2 regions of the Rahnella sp. CJA17(1/100) genome follow, and region 1 is predicted to be linked to the other one. Evidence: predicted binding sites of a transcription regulator. Region 1 holds the regulator's gene; the other holds the start of a gene.
What was found. Region 1 encodes Fur, which represses iron uptake genes when iron is present. Its sites were predicted from a motif close to ATAATAATGAGAACNACTATCAA; they were not measured.
Positions count from the first base shown of each region.

Region 2: a site for Fur is predicted at 1,876-1,898, ahead of efeU (iron uptake transporter permease EfeU). Genes of this name have one in related genera too.

Region 1 is NZ_CAWOJA010000044.1:19,665-24,565, forward strand. It holds gene chiP (chitoporin ChiP) at 1-941, shown strand, start outside; gene chiQ (ChiQ/YbfN family lipoprotein) at 955-1,290, shown strand; gene fur (ferric iron uptake transcriptional regulator) at 1,419-1,874, opposite strand; gene fldA (flavodoxin FldA) at 2,187-2,714, opposite strand; gene AACU55_RS16925 (methyl-accepting chemotaxis protein) at 3,136-4,800, shown strand; gene ybfE (LexA regulated protein) at 4,877-4,901, opposite strand, start outside.
Region 2 is NZ_CAWOJA010000017.1:47,409-52,309, reverse strand. It holds gene efeO (iron uptake system protein EfeO) at 1-906, opposite strand, end outside; gene efeU (iron uptake transporter permease EfeU) at 951-1,802, opposite strand; gene putP (sodium/proline symporter PutP) at 2,050-3,534, opposite strand; gene putA (trifunctional transcriptional regulator/proline dehydrogenase/L-glutamate gamma-semialdehyde dehydrogenase) at 4,045-4,901, shown strand, end outside.

The DNA.
Region 1 (4,901 bases):
ATATTCAGCCTACCGGACAGACGCTGATCGCACCGCACTGGAGCTTTATGCCGGGTACGTATCGCGGTGCGGAAGCCGGTTATAAACACGATTTCGGTGACCCGGGTGAACTGAGTTTCTCCTATATGTGGGCTGATGAATATAAATCGCCGTGGCATCTGGAAATGGATGATTTCCGCCAGAATGACAAGAAAACCGGCGTTTCTTATATTCATTCGCTCGGTGCGAAATATGATTTTAAAAATGACTTCGTACTGGAAGGCGCATTTGGCCAGGCTGAAAGTTATGTCGATCAGTATTTTGCTAAAGCCTCGTACAAAATGGATCTGCTGGGTAATCCGCTGACCACCAGCTATCAGTTCTATGGCGCAGAAGACCGCATCAGTGACAAGAATGATCCGAACAGTCTGTATGACGGTCTGGCATGGCTGCAGGCGCTGACTTTCGGCTATACCACCGGGCAGTTTAACTGGCGTCTGGAAGGGACGATGGTGAAAGCGGAAGGGAATCAGGGTTACTTCCTGCAACGTATGACCCCGACCTATTCCTCTTCAAACGGTCGTCTTGACGTGTGGTGGGATAACCGTTCTGACTTCAACGCCAACGGTGAGAAAGCCGTGTATGCCGGCGTGCTTTATGATCTGGCGAAATGGGATTTACCGGGCTTAGCGGTAGGTGGTTCGTACGTCTATGCGTGGGATGCCAAACCGAGCACCAACGCCGCTTACGACCAGAGCCAGCGCCTGAAAGAAAGCGCCTGGAGTCTGGATGCGCTGTACACCATTCAGGAAGGTCGCGCGAAAGGGACGTTGTTCAAACTGCATTACACCCAGTACGACAACCACTCTGATCTTCCTAGCTGGAGTGGCGGGTACGGCAACATATTCCAGGATGAAAAAGACGTGAAATTCATTGTCATCGCTCCATTCACTATTTTCTGAGGTCGTTATGTCGATGAATAAATTACTGATGATTGTGATGTCGTCCGTGCTTCTGGCTGGTTGTGCACCTACCGCCGATCAGGCACAAATATCCCAAACGCGGGAAGATTACCGTGCCTGTATCAATACGTCAGAAGGCAATCCGGACAAACTGGCATCCTGCGAGGTGTTACTGAATAAACTGAAACAGGAAAAAGCCCACCAGCAATTTGCAGAACAGGAGACGGTGCGCGTGGTGGATTACCAGCGATGTCTGACGGCGCGTAAAACTGGCGACGGTCAGGCATATGCTGCTGATTGCGGGAAAATATGGCAGGAAATAAAAACGAACAATTCACCTAAGCCGTGAATCTCAGCAGCGAAACATGCCCCGGCTTGCCGGGGTTTTTTATGCCTGCTATCCGGGCTCAATCTGCATCGATATCAGACATAAAAAAACCGCTTTTCAGCGGTTAATTTAGTCAAAGCCTGTGCAGATTACTGCGCAGGTTTATCGTTGTGCAAAGAGTCATCTTCGCGGCAATCGCCTGCTTCACAGTGACCGTACAAATACAGGCTGTGGTTGGTGAGCTTGATACCGTGTTTCTTAGCAATCTCACGCTGACGACCTTCAATATATTCGTCACGGAATTCGATCACACGACCGCAATCCAGACAGATCAGGTGGTCGTGGTGATGTTGCTGGGTCAGTTCGAATACGGACTTGCCGCCTTCGAAGTTATGACGGGTGACAATACCGGCGTCGTCAAACTGGTTCAGAACGCGGTAAACCGTCGCCAGGCCAATTTCTTCACCCATATCAATCAGTTGCTTGTAAAGATCTTCCGCACTAACGTGATGACCTTCCGGCGCTTGCAGCACTTCCAGGATTTTGAGGCGCGGAAGCGTGACTTTTAAGCCGGCTTTCTTCAGTGCGGTGTTGTTGTCAGTCATGCGGATTCAGTCCTGTTACTATGTGCTAATCAAGTTGAGGCATGCAGCCTGTGGCATCGGCGGCACAAAATTATTCGTTTAGTCTCTTCGTTTAACGCAATGTGCCAATTCTCGTCAACGACAGCCTGTTAATAAAGATCACAAATTGCCGGTCACATTTGGAATGCAACGACTTGATCAATAGAAAAAACAGAGGAACTCAGTGTACCTTGATACGACCGAAAGTTACAATTTTGTAGCAGTTAAATTGTTAATTTCAGTAATAGTTTGGCCCTTCAATTGTAGAATAAATCCTCAGGGCCAACAGGGTTTTTAGCCAATAATTTCAGAAAGGCTAAGTTCTTCTGTGATCTGTTTCACCCAGGCATCAACACGTTCGCTGGTCAGTTCGGGCTGACGATCTTCGTCAATTGCCAGTCCTATGAAGTGCTTATCATCCGCCAGGCCTTTAGATGCTTCAAAGTGGTAACCTTCGGTAGGCCAATGTCCGACAATCACTGCGCCGCGTGGCTCAATGATATCGCGCACGGTGCCCAGCGCATCGCAGAAATATTCGGCGTAGTCTTCCTGGTCACCGCAACCAAACAGTGCCACCAGCTTACCTTCGAAATCTATCTCTTCCAGCGTTGGGAAAAAGTCGTCCCAGTCACACTGCGCTTCACCGTAATACCAGGTTGGAATGCCGATAAGCAAAATATCGAATTTTTCCAGATCCTCTTTGCTGCTCTTCGCAATGTCATGCACCTCTGCAACATCTTTACCCAATTGCTTCTGGATCATTTTTGCGATGTTTTCGGTGTTACCTGTATCGGATCCAAAGAAGATACCTACAACGGCCATAAGATTACCTAACCTCTTGTTCTCAATGAAGTGCTCTGCAACGCAGGCAATAATAATGCAGATGATAGCAAACTCGTGCGGCGGAGAATATGCTTCTGCTCGCCTTCTTAACTGGGAAATAAGTTTATCGGGCAATATTTTTAAGTGTTATCGCCTTTGTGTGCTTTCACCCGCGGCGAATTAACCTCAGGCTTAATAAGGTCAAAAGCAAGTTTGAGAAATAAGTCGTCACAATACTAAATTTCGAGAACATTCCGCCGATAGATGATTCGGGAGCAATCTCAACATAATAAAGAAATCGATGCCCGGAGAGGTGTTCAAACATGTCCTGGGGCACTTGCCTGCTGGTTACCTGTCTTGATTCTCCGCATCCCCGTCAATCCTCAGGCCAGAAACAGACATGTTTCGAGAGAGGCATATCGTGCAGTTTTTAAAAAATATCACCATCAGGGCCGCTTTATTAACCATTCTTGGCATCTTTTGCGTCATGTGGGCAGGTGTTTCCCTTTACACCGTCACCTCACTGGACACACTGACCCAAAATACCAAAAATAGTACCGAGCTGGTCAACAATATGGCGCTGATCAATAAAGGAAATGATCAGTATTTTCGTACCGTGACGCGCCTGAGCCGCGCCGTGGCACAGCTTCAGGCCGATCCGTCAAAAGGTCCGGAAATTTTTGATACCGCCAAACAATCACTCAGTGGGCTGACGCAGGCTCTGGCCAGTTTTAAAGCGGCACCGCATCCGGGGCTGGAAGATTCCTCCGTGCAGGAATTAATCACCAGTTGGGAAAATCTGATCACGCAGGGCGTCACGCCATTGTTCGACGCAGCCCGCAGCAAAAATACGGAGTCCTATAACCAGCTAGCCAATTCCACCGTACCTGCACTGAGCCGCAGCTTTGGCTCATCGATGGAGAAAGTCAGCGGTCAGATCGCTGTCGATTTTGATGCGGCACAACGGCAATCCACCCATCTGACGTCATTTAGCAAAGTGATTCTGCTGACGGCATTTGGTATCGGGCTGGTGATTTTATTGCTGACTGACCGTTATCTGGTGATGGCGCTGGTGAAGCCGCTGGATAAAATCCGCGGTCACTTCGCGGTGATCGCCAGCGGCGATCTGACGTTTTATCTGGAAGAATTCGGTAAAAACTGCGCCGGTAAGCTGATTCCGTTGCTGAACGAGATGCAGTTGAGCCTGGTCAATACCGTTCAGACCATCCGCAACTGCACCAATCACATCTATCAGGGCGCGTCAGAAATTTCAGCCGGGAACAACGATTTGTCTTCCCGTACGGAAGAACAGGCGTCGGCGCTGGAAGAAACCGCTGCCAGCATGGAAGAACTGACGGCTACCGTTAAACACAATGCCGATAACGCGCATCACGCCAGCCAGCTGGTGATGGAGGCTTCCACCACCGCGCAGAAGGGCGGCAACATCGTGGCAGACGTGGTCAGCACCATGAAAGATATCTCCGGCAGCTCGAAGAAAATTGCTGAAATCACTTCTGTGATTAACAGCATCGCTTTCCAGACCAACATTCTGGCGCTGAATGCTGCCGTCGAAGCGGCACGTGCGGGCGAGCAGGGGCGCGGTTTTGCAGTGGTTGCCAGCGAAGTGCGCAATCTTGCACAACGCAGTGCGCAGGCGGCGAAAGAAATCGAGCAGCTTATCAGCGAATCGGTTTCCCGCGTCGACAGCGGTTCGAAATTGGTTGAAAACGCCGGTCAGACGATGAATGAAGTGGTGCGCTCAATTACGCATGTCACTGACATCATGGCGGAAATCGCCTCTGCATCCGATGAGCAAAGCAAAGGAATCAGTCAGGTGGCGGTTGCCGTCACAGAAATGGACAGCGTCACACAGCAGAACGCCGCGCTGGTAGAACAGGCGTCGCAGGCTGCGGTATCACTGGAAGAGCAGGCTTCATTGCTGAACAATGCCGTTGCTACGTTCAAACTTAAAGATAGCGTGACGAGCGTCGGTTCACGTCCGGCGAAGTCAATTTCCGCACCGTTATTGCGTCCGGATACCAGCATGCTTTCGGCGAAAAGTGCTGAAAACTGGGAAACGTTCTGAGCAGGAAGACGTGAATTAATATGGAATAAGTAAGAAAAAACAAACGGGTAGCCTGAGAGGGTTACCCGCTTTTCAATCAGCCTTCATGACCGTTAAGATGC
Region 2 (4,901 bases), on a different contig from region 1:
GACGATTTTTTGTGCGCCATCAAGGTTGGCACGGAAATCCCACAGGTCAGTGCGGCTGTAACGGTCTTCTTCGCCGCTGATTTTACTGGCGGCCACTTCTTCAATCAGGCCCGCCGCGCCGCCGACCACTTTGCTAGGCGGGAAAGTCAGGTCTGCGATACGTTTTTGCAAATCAACGGTATCGGTATAAAGCTTGTCAGCAAAGGGTTCGGTGCCTTTGGTGGTTTTGTCCGCGAAGAGAATTTTCTCCAGACGGTGGAAACCGGTGAAGTTAGGATCTTCGGCTTTTTTCTCGAAATCATCTTCACGGGCGTCGATGCTGCCGTCCAGATCAGAGAACAGTTCGGCAATCGGTTCGATACGCTCATAGTAAACACGGGTTGACGCGTAAAGGGATTGTGCCTTCGCCAGATCACCCTTCTTCACTGCGTCGGTAAAGGCTTTGGTATGCGCCACCAGTTCAGCGACCTGCTGCGTCACATAGACTTTGTATTCTGCAATCGGGCCAACCAGCGCCATGGCGTCAGGCTTACCGGACGCGGCTGTCCCCTCGGCGGTGACAGTCAGTTTGCCTTTCGGATTGCTCAGCAAACCACAGGTCATGTCGTATTCGCCCGGTTCAAGGTTAGCCGTCATTTTCTGCGTGAAACCCGGTGCCACGTTTTCACGTTCTTCCACCACCATCACGCCTTTCAAAATTTCCCATTCCAGGTTTTTCTGACTGTTGTTATGGATAACAAACTGGGTTTTACCGGCGGGCACGGTCAGCGCCATCGGTTCACATTGTTTGTCGTTAACAGCAATTTTGACCTGACGAACATCAGCAGCCAGCACGTTGGCGCTCAGCGCAAAAGCCGGCAGGGATAACAGTGCAATCTGTAAAGCTTTACGGCGAAAATGTGTCATGTACAACTCCGTGACAAAGGCAAGATGATGGAAAGGTTTAAGGATCAACGTCGTGTTTTTTGCCCGGCAGAGGCCGGCGCGGCCACAGGCGATTTACCTTGTGGCATAAAGAACAGGAACAGCGCAGGGATCAGATACAGGAAGTACACCGCGACCTCACTGACCGTCGGGGCTTCCTGATAGCCAAACATCCCTTCCAGCAACGTGCCGAATAAAGAGTGCGTGGATAATGTGCCGCTCAGATCAAAAGCAATATCCTGCATACGGTTCCACAATCCGGCTTCGTGGAAAGCGCGAATAGCCCCCGCAGCCAGCCCGGCGGCGACAAACAGAATGAACAGGCTGGTCCATTTGAAGAACTTCGCCAGATGCAGCTTCACCCCGCCGTAGTAAATCAGGAAACCCAGCACGATGGCCGCGCCAAGCCCGAGCACTGCGCCGATCGGCGCTTCGATGCCGACGTCCTGCTGGAAGGCCGCCAGCAGGAAAAACACCGATTCCAGACCTTCACGCGCTACCGCAAAAAACACCATCGCGACCAGTGCCCAGCCCTGACCGCGGCCGGAATTCAGCGCATGATCAATCGCCCCTTCCAGATGCACTTTGATAGAACGCGACACTTTGCGCATCCAGAACACCATGTAAGTCAGGATGCACACCGCAACGACGGCGACGATACCTTCAAACAGCTCCTGCTGTTTTTGTGGAAACTCACCGGTCGTGGCATTGATGAAAAGACCGAGCGCCAGACAGAGTGCGGCAGCGATGAAAACGCCAATCCAGACCACACCGAGCCACTGCCCGCGTTGCGTCCGTTTGAGATAGCTGGCAATCAGGCTGACGATCAGTGCAGCTTCCAGCCCTTCGCGAAACATAATGAGAAACGGAACGAACATGACGAGCTCCCGAGCCCTGAATTCTGACGAACAACAGAATGTGTAAGGTCTCTGTAAAGAAAAGTAAAAAGAAACGATAGTGATTATCATTCTTGCCAAAAGAAATACAAGAGGTAACCGATCCTTTTTTTGAAGCGTGATCGGTAAATAGACAGGAAAAATCAGGACGGGGGGATTATCCGGCGGAAAATGCTGAAAACCGGGGGCTGAATGCCCCCGGTCTGAGTGTCATAAAAGTAAAATACCGTTAAATAGTATTATATTCCGCTTCCGCAACAGTGAAGCGCTGTTCCACGGCGGCGGAAGGTTTACGCCCCGCCAGGCTGACAATCCAGATAGCCAGAGACGCGAAAATAAAGCCGGGAATGATTTCATACAGTTCGGCCCAGCCGTATTGTTTCCACAGGATCACTGTCACGGCACCGACGATCATGCCTGCCAGTGCACCGTTACGTGTCATACGTTTCCACATCACGGAAATCAGGATCACCGGTCCGAATGCTGCGCCAAAACCGGCCCATGCATAACTGACTAAACCGAGAACACGGTTTTCCGGATTGGCGGCCAGTGCAATCGCGACCAGCGCCACAACCAGCACCATCGCACGCCCTACCCACACCAGTTCGCGCTGGCTTGCGCCTTTGCGCAGGAAGGCTTTATACAAATCTTCGGTAATGGCGCTTGAACACACCAGCAACTGACAGCTCAGGGTACTCATCACCGCCGCCAGAATAGCGGACAGCAAAATACCGGCAATCCAGGGATTAAACAGAATTTTCGTCAGCTCGATGAACACGCGCTCTCCGTTTTGCGTCACGTTGCCCGCTTCGCCCGGATTATTGCTGAAGTACGCAATCCCGAAGAATCCTACGGCGATGGTGCCCGCCAGACACAAAATCATCCATGTCATGCTGATACGGCGCGCGCTGCGGATAGTTCGGTGAGAATCAGCCGCCATGAAGCGCGCCAGAATATGCGGCTGACCAAAATAGCCCAGTCCCCAGCCCAGCAATGACAAAATCGCCACCAGATTCATGCCCTTGAACATATCGGTGTATTCAGGGTTTTTGGCATTGATTACCATCATCGAGGTATCAATACCGCCAACTGCGAGGATGACGATAACCGGTGTCAGGATCAGCGCGAAAATCATCAGGCTGGCCTGCACGGTATCAGTCCAGCTGACTGCCAGAAAACCGCCGATAAAGGTATAAATGATGGTCGCCGCCGCACCAGCCCAAAGTGCAGTCTGGTACGTCATACCGAAGGTGCTTTCAAACAGACGCGCACCGGCCACGATGCCGGAGGCACAATAAATGGTGAAGAACACCAAAATCACAATCGCGGAGATAATGCGCAGCAGCTTGCTGGAATCTTCAAAACGATGGGTAAAGTAATCCGGCAGTGTCAGCGCATTATTGTTGGCTTCAGTGTGCACACGCAGCCGCCCTGCCACCAGTTTCCAGTTCAGGTACGCGCCGATGGTCAGGCCAATGGCGATCCAGCTTTCCGAAATCCCGGAAATAAAAATCGCCCCCGGTAATCCCATTAACAGCCAGCCGCTCATGTCAGAAGCACCGGCTGAAAGCGCCGTCACCACGCTGCCTAAACTGCGTCCGCCCAGAATATAATCATCAAAGTTTTTGGTTCGTAGATACGCGATGAGCCCAATAAAAATCATCCCGAAAATATAAACACAAAACGTCACCAGCATCGGTGTGTTCATTGTCATTCCATTCTCCACTTCTTATTTTTTGCGATGTTGTCCGGCAGCTGTCTGTCCTGAAGCACTCCACCAGAAGTGCTGCTAAAAACCTGCCGGGGCGAGATGATGGCTGAAACCCTGTAAGGTTGCAGCAAGACTCTCCATATTTTTTACGTAGTCACTGACTCTGTGTGGTTTTTGTTCAAAATTACTGTCGGGCCGGATACTGGTTTAGCCTGATCCACTTTTCAATATTTTTAACATTTCAAATACACAAAATTCACGCTCCATCACAGTTATCCGCAATACCGGTTGTACTTTGCACTGACAAAAGTTGCACCTGATGCAACCTTTGACATTCTCCTCAGGTGAATACAGGCAAGATCCATGCCGTTATTTTATTGTTAAAAATGCCAGACAAATCACAACAGGCATACTTCATGCATTAACAGGGTTGCACAAGGTTGCAACATAGAAGATATTGCTCAGCATAAAATAACGAATTCACCTGAAATTTTTTATATGGAGTGTTTGCGCATGGGTATGACGACGATGGGCGTGAAGCTGGATGAAGGTACACGCGACAGACTTAAAGAAGCGGCTCATAAAATTGATCGCACGCCGCACTGGCTGATCAAACAAGCGATATTTTCCTATCTGGAACGACTGGAAAATGGCGATACACTGCCGGAAATTCCGGCGCTGAATGGCGCTGCGCCTGAAGGTATGGAAGATGTCGCTGTGCAACTGGTTCAGGAAGCCCATCAGCCGTTCCTAGATTTCGCCGAGCAGATCCTGCCACAGTCAGTCAGCCGTTCTGCCATCACTGCCGCCTATCGCCGCCCTGAACCTGAAGCCGTGTCGATGCTGCTTGAACAGGCGCGTTTGCCTGCCCCGCTCAATGATGCTGCGCTGAAACTGGCTACTGACATTGCCACCAGACTCAGGAACCAAAAGAGTGCAAACGGCCGCGCCGGTATGGTGCAAAGCCTGCTGCAGGAGTTCTCTCTGTCTTCTCAGGAAGGCGTGGCGCTGATGTGTCTGGCGGAAGCGCTGCTGCGTATTCCCGACAAACCGACCCGCGATGCGTTAATCCGCGACAAAATCAGCAACGGTAACTGGCATTCGCATCTGGGCCGCAGCCCGTCGCTGTTCGTTAACGCCGCGACCTGGGGTTTGCTGTTCACCGGCAAGCTGGTGGCGACGCATAATGAAGCGAGTCTGTCAAAATCGCTGAACCGCATTATCGGCAAAAGCGGCGAACCGCTAATCCGTAAAGGTGTGGACATGGCAATGCGCCTGATGGGAGAGCAATTCGTGACCGGCGAAACCATCGCCGAAGCGCTGGCCAATGCCCGCAAACATGAAGAAAAAGGTTTCCGCTATTCCTACGA